4 regions of the Bradyrhizobium sp. 604_D8_N2_3 genome follow, and region 3 is predicted to be linked to each of the others. Evidence: predicted binding sites of a transcription regulator. Region 3 holds the regulator's gene; each other region holds the start of a gene.
The links. The regulator LexA, encoded in region 3, represses DNA repair genes until DNA is damaged. The targets are predictions, from matches to a motif close to TGTTCNNNNTGTGTTCNG.
Positions count from the first base shown of each region.

Region 1: the regulator LexA is predicted to act here: its motif matches at 3,975-3,992, upstream of recA (recombinase RecA).
Region 2: the regulator LexA is predicted to act here: its motif matches at 3,101-3,118, upstream of AB7245_RS10455 (PA0069 family radical SAM protein).
Region 4: the regulator LexA is predicted to act here: its motif matches at 2,273-2,290, upstream of AB7245_RS11100 (DUF3072 domain-containing protein).

Region 1 covers NZ_JBPWPM010000001.1:6,066,937-6,072,503, forward strand. The annotation lists gene gcvP (aminomethyl-transferring glycine dehydrogenase) at 1-1,552, shown strand, start outside; gene AB7245_RS29190 (hypothetical protein) at 1,705-2,700, opposite strand; gene recA (recombinase RecA) at 2,794-3,882, opposite strand; gene AB7245_RS29200 (hypothetical protein) at 4,514-4,687, opposite strand; gene AB7245_RS29205 (hypothetical protein) at 4,980-5,177, shown strand.
Region 2 covers NZ_JBPWPM010000001.1:2,239,155-2,244,721, forward strand. The annotation lists gene AB7245_RS10445 (acetate/propionate family kinase) at 1-537, opposite strand, end outside; gene AB7245_RS10450 (phosphoketolase family protein) at 542-2,929, opposite strand; gene AB7245_RS10455 (PA0069 family radical SAM protein) at 3,140-4,303, shown strand; gene AB7245_RS10460 (VOC family protein) at 4,327-4,782, shown strand; gene AB7245_RS10465 (ribonuclease HII) at 4,859-5,567, shown strand, end outside.
Region 3 covers NZ_JBPWPM010000001.1:5,210,445-5,216,011, reverse strand. The annotation lists gene AB7245_RS24810 (GAF domain-containing protein) at 1-13, opposite strand, end outside; gene AB7245_RS24805 (hypothetical protein) at 236-670, opposite strand; gene AB7245_RS24800 (hypothetical protein) at 863-1,084, opposite strand; gene lexA (transcriptional repressor LexA) at 1,292-1,993, opposite strand; gene AB7245_RS24790 (molybdopterin molybdotransferase MoeA) at 2,170-3,381, opposite strand; gene AB7245_RS24785 (hypothetical protein) at 3,613-3,807, opposite strand; gene AB7245_RS24780 (HAD family hydrolase) at 3,963-4,589, opposite strand; gene AB7245_RS24775 (alpha-hydroxy acid oxidase) at 4,603-5,567, opposite strand, start outside.
Region 4 covers NZ_JBPWPM010000001.1:2,363,816-2,369,382, forward strand. The annotation lists gene AB7245_RS11085 (Do family serine endopeptidase) at 1-1,024, shown strand, start outside; gene AB7245_RS11090 (hypothetical protein) at 1,296-1,658, shown strand; gene AB7245_RS11095 (DUF6496 domain-containing protein) at 1,671-1,970, opposite strand; gene AB7245_RS11100 (DUF3072 domain-containing protein) at 2,042-2,236, opposite strand; gene AB7245_RS11105 (hypothetical protein) at 2,352-2,573, shown strand; gene AB7245_RS11110 (hypothetical protein) at 2,592-2,777, shown strand; gene AB7245_RS11115 (hypothetical protein) at 2,876-3,121, opposite strand; gene AB7245_RS11120 (hypothetical protein) at 3,218-3,475, opposite strand; gene AB7245_RS11125 (hypothetical protein) at 3,616-3,837, shown strand; gene AB7245_RS11130 (HWE histidine kinase domain-containing protein) at 3,926-5,416, opposite strand; gene AB7245_RS11135 (HAMP domain-containing protein) at 5,431-5,567, opposite strand, start outside.

The sequences.
Region 1 (5,567 bases), 860 kb from region 3:
GTTCGGCGGCACGCTTGTTTACGCCGAAATCGACGCCACCACGCGCGAGGCGCTGCCGGAGGCGCTGAAGCGCACTACCGCCTTCCTCACCCATCCCGTCTTCCACGCGCATCGCTCGGAGACCGAGATGCTGCGCTACATGCGCAAGCTCAGCGACCGCGATCTCGCGCTCGACCGCGCGATGATTCCGCTCGGCTCCTGCACGATGAAGCTGAACGCGACCACCGAGATGATGCCGCTGACCTGGCCGGAGTTCGGGTCCTTGCATCCGTTCGCGCCGCGTGAGCAGGCCAAGGGTTACCACGCGCTGTTCGCGCGGCTGGAAAAGTGGCTGTGCGACATCACCGGCTATGACGCGATCTCGCTGCAGCCGAATTCCGGCGCGCAGGGCGAATATGCCGGACTGCTCGCGATCCGCGGCTATCATGCCGCGCGCGGCGAGACGCACCGAAAAATCTGCCTGATCCCCTCCTCCGCCCACGGCACCAACCCGGCTTCGGCCGCGATGGTCGGCATGGACGTGGTGGTGGTCGCCTGCGAGAAGAACGGCGACGTCGACGTCAATGATCTCCGCGCCAAGGCCGAGAAGCACTCGAAAGATCTCGCCGCGGTGATGATCACCTATCCCTCGACGCACGGCGTGTTCGAGGAGCACATTCGCGAGATCTGCGACATCGTCCACGACCATGGCGGCCAGGTGTATCTGGACGGCGCCAACCTCAACGCGCAGGTCGGCCTGTCCCGGCCCGGCGATTACGGCGCCGACGTCAGCCATCTCAACCTGCACAAGACCTTCTGCATCCCGCATGGCGGCGGCGGCCCCGGCATGGGCCCGATCGGCGTGAAGGCGCATCTCGCGCCGTTCCTGCCCGGTCATCCGGCGACGCAAGCCGAAGCACCGGTCGGCCCGGTCTCGGCCGCGCCGTTCGGCTCGGCGTCGATCCTGACCATCTCCTACATCTACATTCTGATGATGGGCGGTGACGGCCTGAAGCGCGCCACCGAGATCGCGATCCTCAACGCCAACTACATTGCCGCGCGCCTCGATGCGCACTTCCCGGTGCTCTACAAGAACGCGAAGGGCCGCGTCGCACATGAGTGCATCGTCGACCCGCGCGCGCTGAAGACGACGTCGGGCGTCACCGTGGACGACATCGCAAAACGCCTGATCGACTACGGCTTCCATGCCCCCACCATGAGTTTTCCGGTGCCGGGCACGCTGATGATCGAGCCGACCGAATCGGAATCGAAGGCGGAGCTGGATCGTTTCTGCGACGCCATGATCGCGATCCGGAAGGAGATTGCCGAGGTCGAGGCCGGCCGCTTCAAGATCGAGGCTTCGCCTTTGCGCCACGCCCCGCACACCGTGCACGACATCGCGGATGATGCTTGGAATCGCGCCTACACCCGCGCCGAGGGCTGCTTCCCCGTGGGCACCTCGCGCACCGACAAATATTGGTGCCCGGTCGGCCGCGTCGACAACGTCTACGGCGACCGCAACCTGGTGTGCTCGTGCCCGCCGGTCAGCGATTACGCGGAAGCGGCGGAGTAAGGGATCGTAGCTTCGTAGGGTGGGCAAAGCGACTTGTCCGCCGTAGCTCGAAGAGCGAAGGCGGAAGCGTGCCCACCACCTTTGTGCGCGTTGGAATATGGTGGGCACGGCGCTTACGCGCCTTTGCCCACCCTACGGCCCCGAACGCGTATCTAGGGTGCAACCAGCGAACAGTTCTTTCGGTCCCACCGCCAAAGCCGTTCGTTGGTGAGAAGCGTACCACCCCACCAGCGTCGAATCGGGTTTTGACGGCGGAAATCCTCCCGGCCTTCAAGGACCGCTTCCCCAAATTCGGTGAGCGATAGCCGGCTTCGGCGAAAGGCGGCGTTGCGGCCTCGCGCATCGTGCGGGGCCAGCGTCGCGAGTTTCGGATCGAGACCCGTGATCACCGGCATTGGGCCGGACCCAAGCCCTTCGAGCAGCGGGCCCAATTCCCATTGATCGAACACGCGCGTTTGCAGCGGACCGTCCGGTTGAAACAGCTCCTTGGTACGGTTGTGCCCCCGCGCAATCAGGTCGAGAAGCCGCGCTTCCGTCGTACCTAGTCCGGTGATTGGTGATGGCAGTTCTGCCAGCAATTGTTCCATCGCAGGCTTCAGGAAGGGCAGCCTGGGGAAATCCCTGCCGAGCAATCCGAAACAGAGCTCCGGCGTTGGCGCCCGGTAGGCTTCCCAGGCCATGTTGGCGATCTCGAAGTCGCAGTCCGCGACCTCCAATTCCCGCACCATACGATCGCGAAGCTCTGTGCCGTCCGCTCCGCGCAGATCGAAATTGACACGTCGCAATCTCAGACGATCGGTGATCGATGGATGGGACCGCAAATAATCGAGGATCCAGATCAGTTGCAACTGACTATTGGGCTCAGGGTCGAACCACAGCTCGATGAGATCGACGCCATAGGTCTCGCAAAACCAAATCAGGCCTGTCTCCTTGTGCGCTAGACCGGTCTGAGGCAACCGGCCAACAAGATCGGACCAACGCACCTCTGGATCGCCTCTGACATAGCCTCCCGTCAGGTATTGCTCGAGGTGATGCGAGGTAGGCAGTGGCCCCGAAACGAAGCGAAAGATAAACGGGACGACCATGTCGGCACGATTTGCGTAGGTGAGACCCACGCCGGACGAACTGGTCAGGATCACGCGTTTCATCGCGAACGCCCCCAAAACGAAACGGGCACTGACGACGTCGGCAACTCAACGTCTTCAGCGCCCGCTCCTCGCGATAATTTTTCGCGTTAGGTCTTACTCGTCCGCCGGCTCCTCGCCGTCGGCGTCGCGCTCGGGGGTGCCGGCAAGAATCTGCTCGGCAATCAGGCCGGAGTTCTGGCGAATCGAGGTCTCGATCTTGGCGGTGATGTCAGGGTTGGCCTTCAAAAACGCTTTCGAGTTCTCGCGGCCCTGGCCGAGGCGCTGGCTGTCGTAGGAGAACCAGGCGCCGGACTTTTCGACGATGCCGGCCTTGACGCCGAGATCGAGGATCTCGCCCATCTTGGAGACGCCCTCGCCGTACATGATGTCGAATTCGACCTGCTTGAAGGGCGGCGCCAGCTTGTTCTTCACCACCTTGACGCGCGTGGTGTTGCCGACCACTTCGTCGCGCTCCTTGATCGCGCCGATGCGGCGGATGTCGAGACGGACGGAGGCATAGAATTTCAGCGCGTTGCCGCCGGTCGTGGTTTCCGGCGAGCCGTACATCACACCGATCTTCATGCGGATCTGGTTGATGAAGATCACCATGGTGTTGGATTTGTTGATGGAGGCCGTCAGCTTGCGCAGCGCCTGGCTCATCAGACGGGCCTGGAGACCCGGCAGCGCGTCGCCCATCTCGCCCTCGAGCTCGGCCTTCGGCACCAGAGCCGCGACCGAATCGACCACCAGCACGTCCACCGCACCCGAGCGCACCAGTGTGTCGCAGATCTCCAGCGCCTGCTCGCCCGTGTCCGGCTGCGAAATCAGGAGCTCGTCGATGTTGACGCCCAGCTTGCGCGCATAGACCGGGTCGAGCGCGTGCTCGGCGTCGATGAAGGCGCAGATTCCGCCCTTCTTCTGCGCTTCCGCCACCGTGTGCAGCGCCAGCGTGGTCTTGCCCGAGGATTCCGGCCCGTAGATTTCCACGACGCGCCCCTTCGGCAGACCACCGATCCCGAGCGCAATGTCGAGCCCGAGGGAACCCGAGGACACCGCCTCGACATCCATCGACCGGTCGTTCTTGCCGAGCTTCATCACCGAGCCCTTGCCGAACTGGCGCTCGATCTGGGAGAGCGCGGCGGCCAGAGCTTTACTCTTGTCCATGGAAGATCCTTCGACGATACGCAGGGCAGTGTTGGACATTGGGTCGTGCTCCTTATGGCGAGGATTCGCTAGAGGGACAAACGATTGGCGGGGCGGGCCGGCGATAAAAGTAATGTACCCTATTTGTTCCAAGTTCGCAATATGTTCTTTCGCGGATTTTGGTACTGGCCTGTTTCCGGCGACATTGGCCTGGTTTGAAATGACACGTGGCCTGTTTTGTTCTGGGCCAACCATAAGGTGTATTCACGGGCGGAACACGCCGTCATATATTACCGAAATTTCCCGGTTCTGGCACAATCTGCATAGACGCTCGTTCCGATTGAGCGCAGGGTTCCCTCTCAATCGGGGGGTGACACCATGACCGAGCGACTTATTCAGACAGGTATTGTCACCGTAGGCACCGTGAACGCTGGCCTAATCGTCTGGCTGATCCTGATGATTTGAGGCCGCCTCAGTTGGCGGCCTCTTTTCCATCCAGCTTCTCATCGATGTAGGCCCGCGCTCCCTTTGAGGCCGCTCTAGTGGGAGCCATTCCTGCGAAGCGATCTCCTTGCCCGATCCTGGGATAAACAATCCATTCCCATTTTTCTTCGGTGAGTGGCCGGCCATAAAGCCGCCGTCCGGTGCGGTCCTATAGTGGCCCTACTTCGCATCTGCGAGTGGCCGGCATCTAACCGGCGGGTTTTTCTTTGTCCTCGTGCGGCTGCTCGCCACGGTTTTCGGCAGTCTGCTCCGGATCCCCGGGCTTCTTCCCGGCCATGTTCCCAGGATTGAAATGGTACTTGCCGTCCGGATTCTCGCCGGGCTGCTTCTCATTTGGATTTTTATTGTTGTCGTCGGCCATAAGGCTGTTCCTTTAGAGGGAGGAACAACATGCAACAGGGCGGGCAATCCCTTAGTTCCTACCAGTGGCCTACTTTGCAATCCCGAGTGGCCTATTTCGGCAGTACCCGGATGCTGGCCTGGTTTCCGAGCGCGGTGGCCTAGTTTGATTTTCGCGGTGGCCCGATTTGGATTTGAAGAACGGACCGCAAACGAATGTGTTCCGCTAAGCGAACATGAGGTGTAGAGTTCCGTAGAACTTCTGTGCCCCTTGAAAGTTTTAAGCAGAGCGAACTTTGTGACAGGAGGAAGTCATGAAGCGCTTCCGATTCAAACCGGATAGAGTGCTTGGAGAGCGGCTCATCAAGGAAGCCAGACTAGCGCGAGAAAAGGCAGAACAATTGCAGGCGGCCCCAGAGCAAGAGGCTCTTTTGAAGAAGGCCCACGAATCCGATGTCGCCGCCCGCATTGAGGAATGGTTGAAATCATCCGGCTTGCAGCCGCCGAAGTAAGCCCGTCGCGTTGACTCCGCTGGTTCTCGAAACAGCGGGCCAGCGGGCCATGCAAGATCATCTGGTTCAACTTGAGAAGCTGCGGAAGGACGCGGCGGAGTGCGCTCTCATCCGCGACCGACGCCGCTAAGCGCGAACTATTCGACCGCCTCGCAAGTCATCTCACAGTCCTGGCCGACCAAGTTGAAATGGCGATGCTCGAACGGAAGACCGGTTAAGGCCGCCTCAGTTGGCGGCTTCTTTGCCAGCTTCCCGGCGAAGCTTTCGCAAAAGGATTTCGATGTAGCCTTCCAAGTCAGCCACGCTGTCAGCCGACAATCCCTCCGGGAAAAACGCGCAAGCTCGCCATTCATAGAACCACGGAAAAGAAGTGCCCTAATCCGCCTCTGC
Region 2 (5,567 bases), 3.0 Mb from region 3:
AAAGCCGTAGCGCCGGATACCGCGCTCTTCATAGCGCCGCGGGATGGCGAAGCGGCTCGCGGGTGGAGCCATGCTGTGATGGAAGGCCGTATCGAAACAGGCGATCTGCGTCAGTTCAGGCCGGATCGTGCTGATGATGCCGACAGGTTCAAGGCAGCGCGGCTGGTGCAGCGGCGCCAGTGGCGTCAGTGCGTCCAGCTTTGCGTAGACGTCGTCAGTCAGCTCAACCGGGCCCGAATAATCCGGCCCGCCATGAACGATGCGGTGACCGACGGCGCGCAGGCGGTGGTCGGCAAAACGCTCCTCGATGAAGCCGAGCACGTCCGCGAACAGATGGCCGCTGTCCGCATCGGATGCTTCCCTCTGCGTCTCGAAAAGGTCTCCGCCCGCGGGGCTTTTCACCACGAGCCGCGGCTTCGCCTCTTGCTCGTCGAGCAGGCCCTTGCAGAGCAGGGCAGGCTCGGCCGCCGCGATGTCGAACAGGCCGAACTTGATGCTCGACGAGCCCGAGTTGAGGACGAGGACCGACACCGTCATGACGTCAACCCGTCTTGCCCGGCCAGACCCAGTCGCGGATTTCAGGCATGTCCTCGCCGTGTTCGCGCACATAGTGCGAATGTTCGATCAGTTTGTCGCGGAACTGCTGTTGCACCTGCGCGGCCCTGGTCGCCAGACCCGGCACGCGCGCGATCGCCTCGATCGCGAGGTGATAGCGGTCGAGCCCGTTGAGCACGACCATGTCGAACGGCGTCGTCGTGGTGCCTTCCTCGGCAAAGCCGCGCACATGCATTCCGGCATGGTTGGTGCGGTTATAGGTGAGACGGTGGATGAGATAGGGATAGCCGTGATAGGCGAAGACCACGGGCTTGTCTGATGTGAACAGGCTGTCGAAATCGCGGTCGGACAGGCCGTGCGGGTGCTGGTCTTTCGGCTGCAGCGTCATGAGGTCGACGACGTTGACGACGCGGATCTTCAGGTCGGGCAGCGCCTTGCGCAGCAGATCGACGGCGGCGAGCGTCTCCAGTGTCGGCACGTCGCCGGCGCAGGCCATCACGACGTCGGGCTCGCCATCCGCATCCTCCGTGCCGGCCCAGGTCCAGATGCCGATGCCGGCATCGCAATGCGTGGCGGCGTCCTGCATCGATAGCCATTGCGGGGCTGGCTGCTTGCCGGCAACGATCACGTTGATGCGGTCATAGGTGCGCAGGCAGTGATCGGCGATCCACAACAGCGTGTTGGCATCGGGCGGGAAGTAGATGCGGACGATGTCGGCCTTCTTGTTGGCGACGAGATCGACGAAGCCGGGATCCTGATGGCTGAAGCCGTTATGGTCCTGCCGCCAGACATGCGAGGTCAGGAGATAGTTCAGCGAGGCGATCGGTCGCCGCCAGGGCAGATGCCGCGTCACCTTCAGCCATTTGGCGTGCTGGTTGAACATGGAATCGACGATGTGGATGAAGGCCTCGTAGCAGGAGAACAAGCCGTGGCGGCCGGTGAGCAGATAACCCTCGAGCCAGCCCTGGCAGAGATGCTCGCTCAAAACCTCCATCACGCGGCCGTCTTGGGCGAGATGCACGTCGTAAGGCTCCGTCGGCTCCATCCAGACCCGTTCGGTCGCCTCGAACACGGCGTCGAGCCGGTTTGACGCGGTCTCGTCCGGACCCATGATGCGGAAGTTGCGCGCCTCGGCGTTGAGGCGGATGACGTCGCGCAAAAATTTGCCGAGCTCACGCGTCGCTTCGCCGGTGACGCCGCCGGGCTGCGGCACGTCCAACGCAAAACTGCGGAAGTCCGGCAGCTTCAACTCCTTCTTCAACAGGCCGCCATTGGCGTGCGGATTGGCGCCCATGCGCCTGTTACCTTCGGGCGCCAGAGCCTGGAGCTCGGGAATAAGCGCGCCGCTGCCGTCGAACAGCTTCTCGGGCTCGTAGCTGCGCATCCAGTCTTCGAGGATTTTCAGATGCGCCGGGTTCTCGCGACAGCCCGCAACGGGAACCTGATGTGCGCGCCAAAAGCCCTCGACCTTCTTGCCGTCGACCTCCTTCGGGCCGGTCCAGCCCTTCGGGCTGCGCAGCACGATCATCGGCCAGCGCGGCCGCTCGACGCTCTTGCGGCCGTCGCGGGCATGCTGCTGGATCGAGCGGATGCTGGCGAGCGCGACGTCGAGCGCATCCGCCATGGCCTGGTGCATCAATTCGGGATCGTCGCCCTCGACGAACAGCGGCTCGTGGCCGAACCCGCGGAACAGGTCGCGGATCTCCGCGTCGCGCATCCGTCCGAGCACGGACGGGTTCGCGATCTTGTAACCGTTGAGGTGCAGGATCGGCAGCACGGCGCCGTCATGGGCGGGATTCAGGAACTTGTTTGAGTGCCAGGACGCCGCGAGCGGGCCGGTTTCCGCCTCGCCATCGCCGACGACGCAGGCGACGATCAGGTCGGGATTGTCGAATGCGGCGCCATAGGCATGCACCAGCGCGTAGCCGAGCTCGCCGCCTTCGTGGATCGAGCCCGGCGTTTCCGGCGCCGCGTGGCTCGGAATGCCGCCGGGGAAGGAGAACTGCCTGAAAAGTTTTCGCAATCCGTCCGTATCGCGCGCGACGTCAGGATAGATCTCGCTGTAGCTGCCTTCGAGATAGGTGTTGGCCACCATGCCCGGGCCGCCGTGGCCGGGACCGCAGATATAGAGCACGCTGACATCGAGCGCGCGGATGACGCGGTTGAGATGGGCGTAGATGAAGTTCAAACCGGGCGTCGTGCCCCAATGTCCGAGCAAGCGCGGCTTGATGTGCTCCGGCCGCAACGGCTCGCGCAGCAGCGGATTGTCGAGCAGATAGATTTGCCCGACGGAGAGGTAGTTCGCGGCGCGCCAATAGCGATCGAGCAGATCGAGCTCGCTGCTCCCTGAGGCCGATTGTCGTTGATTTGTCATGTTCCTGCTGACTTTCACCCAGCGATCGTCACCAACTTTGTTCCGGTGCGATTGATCCCTGTCCGGCATCGAACAGGATCGCCGCGACCGGTGTGTTGCGTGAGGTCAAAGGACCGCGCCCGAAATTTGGGCGGCTACTGTGCATGGGGTTGTTTTTCAGTTTTTTGTTTGTGTTCTTGATTTGTTCCTTTGGCGTGCTATCTTGGCTTCATGAGTCCAGCATCCTCTCATGCTCTCAAGCACCCGCCGGTCACGGCGCCCTCCGAGCCGGCGGGTGCGGACTCTGATTTTCCCGAACTGGCGGTCGCCATCGACAAACAGCGCAGGCGAGGGCGGGGCGCCCAGTCCAATGCCAGCGGCCGCTTCGAGGCCGAGGCCCGCGTCGCCTTCGACGATGGCTGGCAGAGCCTGGAGGAGCTGCCGCCGTTCAAGACCACCGTTGGCGTCGACACCTCGCGCAAGGTGATCACCCGCAACGAATCCCCCGATATCGGCTTCGACCGCTCGATCAATCCCTATCGCGGCTGCGAGCACGGCTGTGTCTATTGCTTCGCGCGGCCGACGCACGCCTATCTCGGCCTGTCGCCGGGGCTCGACTTCGAGTCAAAGCTGTTTGCCAAGCCCGAGGCGCCTTCGCTGCTCGAGAAGGAGCTGGCCGCGACCGGCTACGAGCCGCGGATGATCGCGATCGGGACCAATACCGATCCGTATCAGCCGATCGAGCGCGAGCGTAAGATCATGCGCGGCATTCTCGAAGTGCTGGAGCGCGCCGGCCATCCGGTCGGCATCGTCACCAAGTCGGCGCTGGTCGTGCGCGACATCGACATTCTCGCGCGGATGGCCAAGCGCAACCTCGCCAAGGTCGCGATCTCGGTCACCTCGCTCGATCCAAAACTCGCGCGGACCATGGAGCCGCGCGCGGCGACGCCGCCGAAGCGGCTGGAGGCGCTGAAGCAGCTCTCGGAGGCCGGCATTCCGACCACCGTGATGGTCGCGCCCGTGATCCCCGCGCTGAACGATTCCGAGATCGAGCGCATTCTCGATGCCGCCGCCCATGCCGGCGTCAAGGAAGCCTCCTATGTGCTGCTGCGGCTGCCGCTGGAGGTGCGTGATCTCTTCCGCGAATGGCTGATGGCCAACTATCCGGACCGCTACCGCCACGTCTTCACCCTGATCCGCGACATGCGCGGCGGCCGCGATTACGACGCGAAATGGGGTGAGCGGATGAAGGGCACCGGACCGATGGCCTGGACCATCGGCCGCCGCTTCGAGATCGCCTGCGACAGGCTTGGGCTGAACAAGCGGCGCTCCAAGCTGACGACGGATCACTTTGCGAGGCCGAAGCGGAACGGCGATCAGCTCAGCCTGTTCTGACCGGGAAGCGAAAGAGGCGTAGCATGAGCCAGGAACTTGCCGCGCCGGTGCCGCGGCTCACCGTCATCACACTGGGTGTGAGCGACATTCGCGCCAGCATCGCCTTCTATGACGCGCTCGGCTTCTCGCGTCGGCTGAAGGGGACCGGCGAGGCCGTCGCCTTCTATGATACCGGTGGTCCGGTGCTGGCCCTGTTTCACTGGGATAAGCTCGCGGCCGATGCCAAGTTGCCGGACAATCCGAGGCCCGCGACCTTCCGCGGCATCACGCTCGCCTGGAACTGCGCCACGCGCGGCGAGGTCGATGCGGTTCTGGCCTTCGCCGTCGGCAAGGGCGCGGCACTGCTGAAAGCGGCGCATGAGACCGACTACGGCGGTTATTCCGGCTATTTCGCCGACCCCGACAGCCATCCCTGGGAGGTCGTGGTCGCGCCGGGCATCGAGGTCGGTGAGGACCGGCGGGTGCATCTGGCAGAGTAGGCGGCTGGTCTGAATAACGGGAATTGTCCGGGGTTCCCGGTTGCGCCGGCCGGGGCGCTTGCGCACGATCCCGGCCATGATTCGGGACAAGTCGACCAGGAAGCCGACCAAAGACGCGCCAGAGAAGGGCGCGTCGAAGAAGAATGCCGCCAAGAAGGCAGCGCTTGCGAAGGCGGCCAAGGGGGCGGCCGGTAGGCAGCGCGCCATCATCGCCGTCGCCTCGCCGAGCTTCCGCCGCGAGCGCGCGCTGATCAAGCGTGGCATCTGGCCGGTTGCCGGCTGCGACGAGGCCGGCCGCGGGCCTCTGGCTGGTCCCGTGGTGGCGGCCGCCGTGATTCTCGATCCCGACCGCATTCCGCGCGGCATTGACGATTCCAAGCGCCTGACGGCCGAGGAACGGGAAAGACTGTTCGACAAGATCTGCGCCACCGCGCAGGTGTCGGTCGCCGTCGCCTCGCGCTCCCGGATCGACCGCGACAACATCCTGCGTGCCTCGCTGTGGGCGTTGAAGCGCGCCGTGGTGGCGCTGCCCGACACGCCGCGTCATGTGTTTGTCGACGGCCGCGATCGGCTCGACACCGCCTGCGACTGCGAGGCCGTGATCGGCGGCGACGGCATCGTCCTGTCGATCGCCGCCGCCTCGATCATCGCCAAGGTAACGCGCGACCGGCTGATGTGCGCGCTGGCGCAGGACTGCCCCGGCTACGGTTTCGAGCAGCACAAGGGCTACGCCGTTCCCGAGCACCTCGACGCGCTCGACCGCCTCGGCCCCACCGTCCACCACC
Region 3 (5,567 bases):
TGAAGGTCTTCATCGAACGTGCCCGCCGTCTCAAGCCGCACCAAGCATCGGCCATTTGGCTGCGGAACGGACGTTCAAAATTCAGGCAGGACAGCGCAAACTTCGTGCGGTGGAGACGCCACGGCTTGGTCCGCCCGATGGAGTTTCGCGGGACACAAACGACACCATCTCGCCGGCCTCGGCCGGCGATGGCGATTTCAATCCTGGCCCGACCTGCCGGCCGGGAATGGCTGCATCAGCCGATCGGCAGGCGGGTGATGGTTGTCCGGCTGTCGGTGATGGTCTGCGGCTTGTGCTCGCGCTCGCCGAGCGGCTGGGTCACCGGTAGCTGCAGCACGGTCGCACGCTGGCCTTCGACCAGCTGCGTCACCAGCACGGATTTGCCGTCGGGGAATTCGATCGCATCATGATGGCGATCGGGAATGTGCGGATCGATCTTGCCGAACTTGCCGACGCGCGAATTGACGGTGCGCGTCCAGATCCAGCGATTGTCGTAGCGGACGTTGTCGGCGAAGGCGAGCTCCGTCCCCGGGAGCAGGCAGACCGCGACGGTCGGATCGGCCGCGGAGGCAAAGCCGCGCGTCGAGGTGCCGCGGAAGGTTGTCGTGACGATCGTCTCGCCGACTTCGGCGGGACGCGACGCGACGGCATGCAGGCTGTAGTCACACATCGGGTGCTCCTCATGCAGGGATAGCGACCCACGTCTCTTAATCGAGGCGCAGGCCTCTATCAGAGTGGAAATACCAAACGTTCTGCCGGGTTGTAGGCAAATCTACGGCTCGCCGCCGCAGGCCGCAATCACATTAACTTTCCCGAATCCACCAGGAACAAAGCCCGCCCCTTTGCATTCTGCGGGCGCGTGTCAGCGCCCCGCAGGCGCCGACCAGCCGGAATATTGCCAGCCCGGCCGCGACGGTTGGTCGACGGCCTTGCGGACTTGCTCGCTTACGGCGGTGTCCTTGCGGACACGGGGCCGCGATTGCGCGGCCAAGGCTTGCACGGCCAAGGCTTGCACGGCCAAGGCTTGCGACGCTGATGCTGCGATCAGCGCCACAGCAATTTTGCTCGGAACGATCCGGCGCATGACTTCTCCTCGAACCTGAAGGCCGCGAAGCAGGGCTGCTTCGTGCGGCGTGCCGAGGATTTACCGTCGGAGGAGGGGCCGGATAATCTGCGCGAAACCAGAAAGACTATCCAGCGGAAGCGGACAATCGTCCGCTCCAATCTCGGATCAGCGATGCCGATCGAAAGAGCGCGGGGCGCCCAATAACCGATACCGGCACGTCCGGTATCAATACTTCCGGTACAGCCCGATCAGCTTGCCCTGGATCTTCACCCGGTTGGGCGGGAGGATGCGGACCTCATAGGCGGCGTTGGCGGGCTCGAGCGCGATCGAGGCGCCGCGGCGGCGGAAGCGCTTGAGCGTCGCCTCCTCGTCGTCGATCAGCGCCACCACGATATCGCCGGTATCGGCGCTCTCGTTGCGCTGGATCAGCGCCATGTCGCCGTCGAGAATGCCGGCCTCGACCATGGAATCGCCGCGCACTTCGAGCGCGTAATGTTCGCCCGAGCCGAGCATGTCAGGCGGTACGCTGATGGTGTGGCTGCGGGTCTGCAAGGCCTCGATCGGCGTGCCGGCCGCGATGCGGCCCATCACGGGGACCGCGACGGGGCGCTCGCCCTCGTCCGCCGGCGGGCTCGAAGTCGTGCGGACCTTGCCGAGATTGCCTTCGATGACGCTCGGTGTGAAGCCGCGGCGGCTGCCGGCGGCGGCCTGAAGCTCGGGCAGCTTGATCACCTCGATGGCGCGGGCCCGGTTGGGCAGGCGCCGGATGAAGCCGCGCTCCTCGAGCGCGGTGATCAGGCGATGGATGCCTGATTTCGAGCGCAGGTCGAGCGCGTCCTTCATCTCATCGAAGGAGGGCGGCACGCCGCTTTCCTTCAGCCGTTCGCTGATGAACCGCAGGAGCTCGTATTGTTTGCGCGTTAACATCTCGACCAAAATCCCCCGGTTGATGTCGTTCGATTCCGAGACGCTGAATTCAGCAGTAAGCCGCTACATTCTCGAAACAAATCATGAACGGACACTATATGTTCGATACATGTTCCGCAACTGCTTAATTTACCGTGAACGCGACAAAGTTCGCGGAACGCACGCGAACGAAGCGATCACACGGGCAGCCGCAAGACCTCGCAAGGCGTGCCGGCTTCGGCCTTCGGCGCGAATGGCGCGCGCACGAGAAGTGCCTGTGCCGCAGCAAGATTCGCAAGCAGCGAGGAATCCTGGTGATTGACCGGAAGGGCGACGAGCGTGCCGTCGTCGCGCAGCTCGAGGCGTGCGCGCAGGTAATCCTCGCGCTGGTCATTGGCGCCGACATCGCGGCCGAGCACCGCGCGTTCGCGGCGGTGATGAATCATCGAACGGCCCGAAAGCGCGCGAATCAACGGCACCATGAACAGGAAGCCGCAAACGTAAGATGACACGGGATTGCCGGGCAGGCCGATCACACGCATCGCGCCGAGCCGCCCGTTCATCATCGGCTTGCCCGGCCGCATCGCGATCTTCCAGAACGCCATCGAGATACCTTCGTCCCTCAGCGCCTGCTGGACCAGATCGTGGTCCCCGACCGACGCGCCGCCGGTCGTGATCAGGATGTCCGCGCCGCTCTCCCGCGCGCGGCCGATGCCGGCCGTGGTGGCCTCCAGCGTGTCGGCGGCAACCCCGAGGTCGATGGTATCGGCGCCCTCGCTGCGGGCGAGCGCGTGCAGGGCATAACCGTTGGAATAGACGATCTGGCCGTGACCCGGCGTCGTACCCGGAATCACCAGCTCGTCGCCGGTGGCGAGGATCGCGACCTTCGGGCGTCGCCGGACCGGCAGTTGCGGGTAATTCATGCCGGCGGCGAGCGCGAGGTCGCGCTCGGTGAGCCGGGCCCCTTTGCGCAGCAGCACGTCGCCTTCCGAGAAGTCGACGCCGGCGGGGCGGATGTGCCGCCCCGTTACGGCGGCTTCCTTGATGGTGATGCGCTTGCCGTCCGCGATCGTGTCCTCCTGGATCACGACCGCATCAGCGCCATCGGGAACGACACCGCCGGTGAAGATACGCACGGCCTCGCCGGCGCCGACCGATCCCGCAAACGGTCGGCCCGCCGCGACCTCGCCGATCAGGGTGAGCTGGGAGTCGATCTGCGCCGCATCGACCGCGCGCACCGCATAGCCGTCCATTGCCGACATCGCCTGCGGCGGCTGCGTGCGCCGCGCCGCGACGTCGCGCGCCAGCACGCGGTGGAAGGCCGCGTCGAGCGCGATCATCTCTTCAGGCAGCGGCTCTGCGCCCGCCAGCACCGCAGCGAGCGCGTCGGAAACCGGCATCAGGGCCACGGGTGAAAACTCCTGCTGGGCCCGTTCGGGCAAATCGGCGGCGAGAGTTCTAGCCGAGTGCAGGCGCAGAGGCAAAACAGTGGCCGCGCAGGATGATTTATCCTGCGTCATCCGCTCTGCGATGAAGGGTGAGCATCAAGTCCGCCGCGGCATGATCCAGAAGGCGAGACAGACCGGTACGAGGATGGCCATGGCGAGGACGAGAAGGACGAGAGCCACGGCCAGCATCGGTCAGCCCCCCGGCTGCTTGTACGGACTGACGTCCGGCGCTGCGGGGCCCTGATCCTTGTCAGGCAGCGGGTCGGCCTGGGATTTCAGGTCGGCGGCCTTGCTGATCAGTTTTGCGGAAAGGTCAGAATCCGAGGTGGTTCTGGCGAATTTCATCAGCAGAGAGGCCTGCTTGGTGAGGTAGGTTTTGCCCAACACGACGATAAGCCCGATGTAGAATTCCCAACGGACTCATGAGTCCTGAGAGGGGCAATCGTTCCGGGAACTCTGTATAAAAATGCACAAAGGGACTTGGTTCCTCGCCCCCGGGCAAAATAGTTCCATTCGCGGCCCGTCGGCTTGCCGGCCAGAGATCAGATTCCGAGCGCCTTGAGGGCGTTCCCGACGTCGCGGGGCGAGGTCACGTGGACCGTGGTCAGGCCGCGCGACCGCGCTCCTTCGATGTTCTCGGCAAGATCGTCGAAGAACACGATGCGGTTCACCGGCACGCCGATCGCGGCCACGACATGGTCGAAGGCCTCCACATCCGGTTTGCGCAGGCCGATGCTGGACGACAGATACAGCTCGCGGAAATGGCCGAGCAGGCCGGCATATTCCTTCGAGAAGTGGTCGACATGCGGCCGATTGGTGTTGGAGAAGGCGTAGAGCGGCAACTGCTGTGCCGCACGCGGCAGCAGCTCGGCGATGTCGGGCATCTCGCCGGCGAAGATCGCGTTCCAGCCCTCCAGGAACTGCGCGTCCGAGATGCCGATCCCGAGCGAGACGCGCAGCGAGTCGAAATAGGCCTCGTCGCTGATCTTGCCGACCTCGTGCAGCCGGTAGGCTTCGCTGTCCCGCACGTAGCGCGCGACGATGGCTTCCGGCTTGCAGCCGGCATGTCCCGCCCAGCAGGCGATCGCCTTGGAGAAATCGATGTCGAGCACGACGCGCCCGAGATCGAACAGGAGCGCGTCCGCGCTGCCGGGAGAGAGCGAGCTCATTGCATCCTTTCACTCAATATCGATAGGGGTCGTGGTCGAACAGCGGGAACGCGCTGAACACGCTCGGCGCATTCGTTGCGGTCGCCTGGTGCAGGCAGGACTTGTCGACCTCGGCGAACGAGGTGGCGCCCAAGAGGCCGAGGCAGCGCAGCACCTCGTCCTCGAGCAGCTCCAGCATTCGCCTCACGCCGGCCTCGCCGGCCGCGGCCAATGCCCAGCATTGCAGCCGGCCGATGCCGACCATGTCCGCGCCCGCCGCGATCGCCTTGACGATGTCGGTGCCGCGGCAGAAGCCGCCGTCGACCATGATCTTGGCGCGTCCCTTCACGGCCTCGGCGATCTCGGGCAGCACATGCATGGCACCGCGGCCGTGATCGAGCTGGCGGCCGCCATGGTTGGAGACGTAGATCCACTCCACGCCGTGATCGACCGCGATCCGGGCGTCCTCGGCGGTGGCGATGCCCTTCAGGATGAGCGGGATCTTGAACTTGTCCTTGATCATCTTCACGGTCCGCCACTCCAGGCCCTTCTGGTAATCGCCGCCGGTGGCGCGCAGGCGGCTCTCGCGAACATAGCGCTTGGCAATGTCACGTTCGCGACGGCTGTAATGGGCGGTATCAACGGTCAGGCAGAAGGCGGCGTAGGCGTTCTTCTCGCTCCGGCTGACGACATCGGCGACGAAATCGTCGTCGCCGCGCACATAGAGTTGATAGAGCCGCAGCGCATCAGGGGCGGCCTCGGCGGTCTTCTCCAGGCCGGGCTCGGACACCGAGCTCAGCATGTGCGCCGCGCCGAAGGTGCCGCAGGCGCGGGCGACGCTCGCCGCGCCATCCGGATCGAAGATCTCCAGTGCGCCGACAGGGGCCAGCACCACCGGCAGCCGCATCCGGCGCCCGAACAGCTCGACCGAGCCGTCGACCTCGCGGACGTCGCGCAGCACGCGCGGCCGGAAGGCGATCTCGTCCAGCGCCATGCGGT
Region 4 (5,567 bases), 2.8 Mb from region 3:
CGCGAAGGTGGTAGGCACCGATCCGAAGACCGATCTCGCGCTGATCAAGGTCGATGGCAAGAGGGACTTTCCGTTCGTCAAATTCTCCGACCAGAAGCCGCGCATCGGCGACTGGGTGGTCGCGGTCGGCAACCCCTTCGGCCTCGGTGGCACCGTGACCGCCGGCATCGTCTCGGCCAATGGTCGCGACATCGGCAACGGTCCCTATGACGACTTCATCCAGATCGACGCGCCGATCAACAAGGGTAATTCCGGCGGTCCGGCCTTCGACATGAACGGCAACGTGATCGGCGTGAACACCGCGATCTTCTCACCCTCCGGCGGTTCGGTCGGTATCGGCTTCGACATTCCGGCTTCGACCGCGAAGCTCGTCGTCGCGCAGCTGAAGGACAAGGGCTCGGTCACCCGCGGCTGGCTCGGTGTGCAGGTGCAACCGGTGAGCGCCGAGATCGCCGACAGCCTCGGCCTCAAGGAGGCGCGCGGCGCGATCGTGGACAATCCGCAGGACGGCAGCCCCGCGGCGAAGGCCGGCATCGAGGCGGGCGACGTCATCACCGCCGTCAACGGTACCGCGATCAAGGACTCCCGCGATCTCGCCCGCACCATTGCCACCCTGGCGCCGGGCACGTCCGTGAAGCTCGACGTCTTCCACAAAGGCGCGAGCAAGACGGTGACACTCGCCCTCGGCGAGTTGCCGAACGAGCGGCAGGCCAAGGCCGGCGAGGGCAAGGCGCAGCCGAACACCGGCACGCCGCGCCTCGGTCTCAGCCTGGCGCCGGCAGGCGACGTCCAGGGCGCGGGCCAAAAGGGCGTGGTCGTGACCGAGGTCGATCCGCAGGGACCCGCCGCGCAGCGCGGCATCCAGACCGGCGACGTCATTCTCAATGTCGGTGGCAAGGCCGTTGCCAATGTCGGTGACGTCCGCTCCGAGCTGGCGCAGGCCAAATCGTCCGGCAAGAACAGCGTGCTGTTGCAGGTGAAGAGCCAGGAAGCGACGCGGTTCGTCGCGGTGCCGCTGGCCTAAGCCTCGCGCTTCCCGCGGCAAACTCAAAAGGCGGCCTGCGGGCCGCCTTTTTCGTGCGCGTCTGGAAGATTCCCACAGGTGCCGATAACATTCTCGTTAACGGCAGCGTTGATGACGGGTTCGTCCGAAAAAGCCGCGTTCGCTCGTCACAGTTCGGAATCACGTGTTGGGCTTTGGCGTCAATGAAGACGCCCAGGCGAATTGCAGGAGTGGAACTTCGAACGCCCGGCCTTCTTGTGGAACCGGTGGTTCGCATTTGATCGGTGCCGACATGGATCGATTGAAGCTCTCGCTGAGGTGTGCGCTGCTTGTGGCGCCGCTTGTCCTGACGACCGGAAGCGCCCTGGGGCGCGACGATGGCCGCTACGCCAACTCGCCCCTGAAACCCTGGTTCGACAGCTTGCGCAGCCATCTTGGGCCCTGCTGCTCGGATGCAGATGGCTTTGCTGTATCCGACCCCGATTGGGAATCGCACGATGGGCACTATCGCGTGCGGCTCGACGGGCAGTGGGTGGATGTGCCTGATGAGGCCGTCATCACCGAGCCAAACCGGGCTGGCCACACCATGGTATGGCCGGTGAAGACTGCGTTCGGGATTTCGATCCGCTGCTTCATGCCGGGCAGCATGATCTGACGCGGGTGGGCGTTACCGCTTGCTGGATTTGCGCTTCGAGGTCTTCTTCGTTGTCTTGGTCGTCTTCCTGGCCGTCTTCTTGGCTGTCTTCTTCTTGGACGTTTTCCGCTTCGACGCCTTCTTCGGGACTTTCTTGCCCTTCGCGCGCGCTTCCGACAGGCCGATTGCGATCGCCTGCTTGCGACTCTTCACGCGTCCGCCACGACCGCCGGGGCCGCTTTTCGCGGTGCCCTTCTTATAACCGCGCATCTCGCGCTCGACATCACTGCTGGCGCTGCGTGAGTAGCGGCGTTTCTTTGCCTTGCGTGCCATCAACTCTCTCCCTTGGCCCGGGAAAGAACCGCATCACTGACCCTACGTTCCAAATGCGCTGGCCGCGTTCCTCAGAAGGAGTTCGCCAACTCGATCTCGTCTTCCAGCGCTCGAATGCGGCGCGCAGCCTCAGTGGAGGACAGAGCCCGATCGTATTGAGTGGGCTGATAGGCTTCCTCGCTCAGACGCTTCAGCCTCAGCCCCTGCGCTCTCGTCATCTGCTCCGTGAGGAAAACCCTGGCGTCGTATTTACCCTGAACCTGCATCTGGCCTCTCCGTTCTCAAATCGTCACTTGACTATATGTTCTTATTTTGTTCTAACAAGCCATGGACAACAGAATTAATGAAATTCGACGCAAAATCAGCGCCTTGAGGCTCGAGATGGCCGACATCGAGGTGTCTGTGCGCGACCTCGTCGATCGCGACCGCGACTGCACAGAAAAGGCCCTGGCGCAGATGGATCTGCGCCGGAAAATCAACCTGCTGATCGGCGAATGGAAGGCGGCCGGTGGCGGCGATGTCTTGCCTGACGTCCGCGAGCGGGTCCGCCTTCGTCCTGCAACGACATCCGGTAGTCCGCTGCGCGTGATCGCGCGCCGCTGAGAATTTTGGGAGCGTGCGGTGGAAGAAGACCCGGACACGTACCGGATTCTAAAACTGCGCGCCGAAATTCTCGAACTCGGCTCCGCCATCCGGCAATTGCAGCGCGAGGGTCTCGACGATGCCGCAGCGCAGCTCCTGATCGCACGCAAACGTGCACGGCTGGAGCATCTCGTGAAGGCGAATGCCACGGGACGGCCGCTTTAGCGATGCGACGCTGGAAGGATTCCCAATCTAGCTCCAAACTCCAGCTCCAAAGCGAAAGGCCCCGCGTCGCCGCGAGGCCTTTGATTGTCGGCCGGAGCTCACTTGGTGTTGCTCATGCCGCCCTTGTTGTTCGTCATGGTGCCGCCTTGGTCGGAGCCGGGGCCAGAACCACCTTGACCGGAGGGATCAGCGCCCTTGGAGGACTTGGTGTTGGCACCCGTGGTCTGCGACGAGGACATAGCGGATCCATGCTTGGCCTTATGCGACTTGGCCTGCACGGCGAACGGAGCGGCGGCGAGGCCGGTTGCCAACATCACGGTAAGAGCGAGCTTGGTGGTTTTCATGCGCGGGAACTCCCTGAGTTGAATTGACGCAGGCAGCCAACCGCCATTTGCTGCAGGAGTTCCGAACGAAATCGCCCGGTGCGCGTCACGCGCGCTTCAAAATTCCTTGTCCTCGGCGAGGATGAACACGAGGCCCGTGAGCGTTGCGCCGATCGCGAACGTCGTCACCAGTGTGATGATGAAGACCATGCCGGCCGAATGTCCGCCGTGGTTCAACAAATTTGCGACGGCCGGATTGAACAGGACGAGGGCGAGACAGAAGACAAGGCCGAGGGCTGCGCCCATCATCGCATGCGTCATCAGCTTGATGACGCCGGTCGGAGAGATGAGGCTCGGCGACTTTTTCCCGCGCATGGAACCGCCTCGCGGTGTGGCATAAAACGCATGCGACGATTGCGGGTTCCATTGTCATGACGATTTTGTCATTCCCCGCTTCATCCGACGTTCATGGCGGTCTTGCGAGGATGAATGCCATCAACACGGGAACATTCGATATGGGTAAGGTCGTCTTTCTCTATCGCTCGCTGGCCTATCGCAACGCGGCTGCGGACATGCTGCGCAAGGCGCGCAGGCTGCCGCGCGGCGCCGAGCGGAGCGCAGCCCGCCGTTACGCGCGGGCGCTGCGCGAGCTTTCGCAAACGGAAGCCTGGCTGGAAGGACGTGTCGCTGACGAACCGCAGGCGATGCAGAGCATGAGGGTCGCCGCGACGCGCTAGATCATGATCGGTTCTGAGTGAATCAGGGCCGAAGCTCCAGATTCCTATCTTTACGCGCGAACCGGAGCCCACTTCGCTCGCAAACGCGCTAGCCTGAGGCCCGCTGAAGGGGTTCGGACGGAGCCACGTCGAACTTGCTCGCGGCCGGCGGCGCTACGGTCTTCCGCGTCAGCGGCACCTCAAGGCGGCACAACAGGCCTTCGGCACGCCAGTTGAATTCCGCCTGTCCGCCGAGTTGCGATTCCACACTGGCAAGCAGGCTCCGCGTGCCGAAGCCACGGGATTTCGGCGTCCTCACCAGCGGACCGCCGGTTTCGTCCCAGGTCAGTGTGAGGTGGTCGTCCTCGACCTGCCAGCCGATCGCAAGCCGCCCAGACCGCGTCGAGAGCGCGCCATATTTCGCCGAGTTGGTGAAAAGCTCATGCAGCGCCAGCGCCAGCGTCTGCGCTGTCGCCGGCGCCAGCTGAACTTCCGGACCGGCCAGCTTGATCTGGCCGCCGAGCGAGTAGGGCGCGAGCTCCTCGTCGATCAGCCTTGAGAGTTCGGCGCCCTGCCAGCTCGACAGCGACAGGATCGTGTGCACGCGCGCCAGCGCGTTGATGCGCCCCTCGACGGCGTTGACGTAAGCCTTGACCTCGTCGGCGCGGGTGAGGCGCACGATCGATTGCGCCAGCGCCAGCGCGTTCTTGGCTCGATGATCCACCTCGCGCGCCAGCAGGTTTTGTCTCTCTTCCGCGCGTTTGCGTTCGGTGATGTCCACGGTGACGCCGCTCACGCGCACCACGCGGCCGCCCTGGTCCACCGTCGCGGCTGCCGTGCCGACGCACCAGCGCACCTCGCCATCGGGCCGGCTGACGCGAAACTCGCCTTCATAGGCGTGCGCGCCGGTGTTGAACGCGGCAATCGCCTGGCCGAACTGGTCGACGTCATCAGGGTGCAGCAGCGCCTGGATGTTGGCTGAGGTGACGTTGAAGGTCTCCGGCGTCACGCCGAAGATGCGGTACTGGCCTTCGTCCCACATCCAGTCGCCGTTGACCCAGTCCCAGTCCCACGATCCCATCTTGCCGGCGGCGATCGCCATGCTGCGCCGCTCTTCGCTCTCGCGCAGCTTTGCGGTGGAATTCTCCAGCTCGGCCGTGCGTGCGCGAACGCGGTCTTCGAGCTCCTGGTTCAGCCGTTCGAGCTCGCGTGTCTTGCGGTAGAGTTCGGCGAACACCTTGATCTTGGCGCGCAGCACCTCCGGCACGACCGGCACCGGGACGTAGTCGACGGCACCCATCTCGTAGCCGCGTAAGCGGTCGATATCGCTGACCTGAATGGCCGAGATGAAGATCATCGCGGTCTTCTGGAAGCGCGGATGCTCGCGGATCATCGCGGCCAGCTCGAATCCGTCGAGCTCGGGCATGCAGACGTCGACCAGGATCACCGCGATCTCGGTCTTGAGCAGCACCTCCAGCGCCTCGCGGCCCGATGATGCGATCACGAGGTTCTCGCCGAGTTCCTTCAGGATCACCTCGTAGGCGAGCAGCTTGGCCGGCTGGTCGTCGACGAGGAGGATGTTGACCTTTTCGTGGTCCATTCGCGGATCCAAACTCAGCGGTGCAGCCACATGCGGATTGCAAGCAGCAATTGATCGGTGTTGACGGGTTTGGCGAGGTAGTCGGACGCACCGGCTTCCAGGCATTTCTCACGGTCGCCCTTCATCGCCTTGGCTGTCAGCGCGATGATCG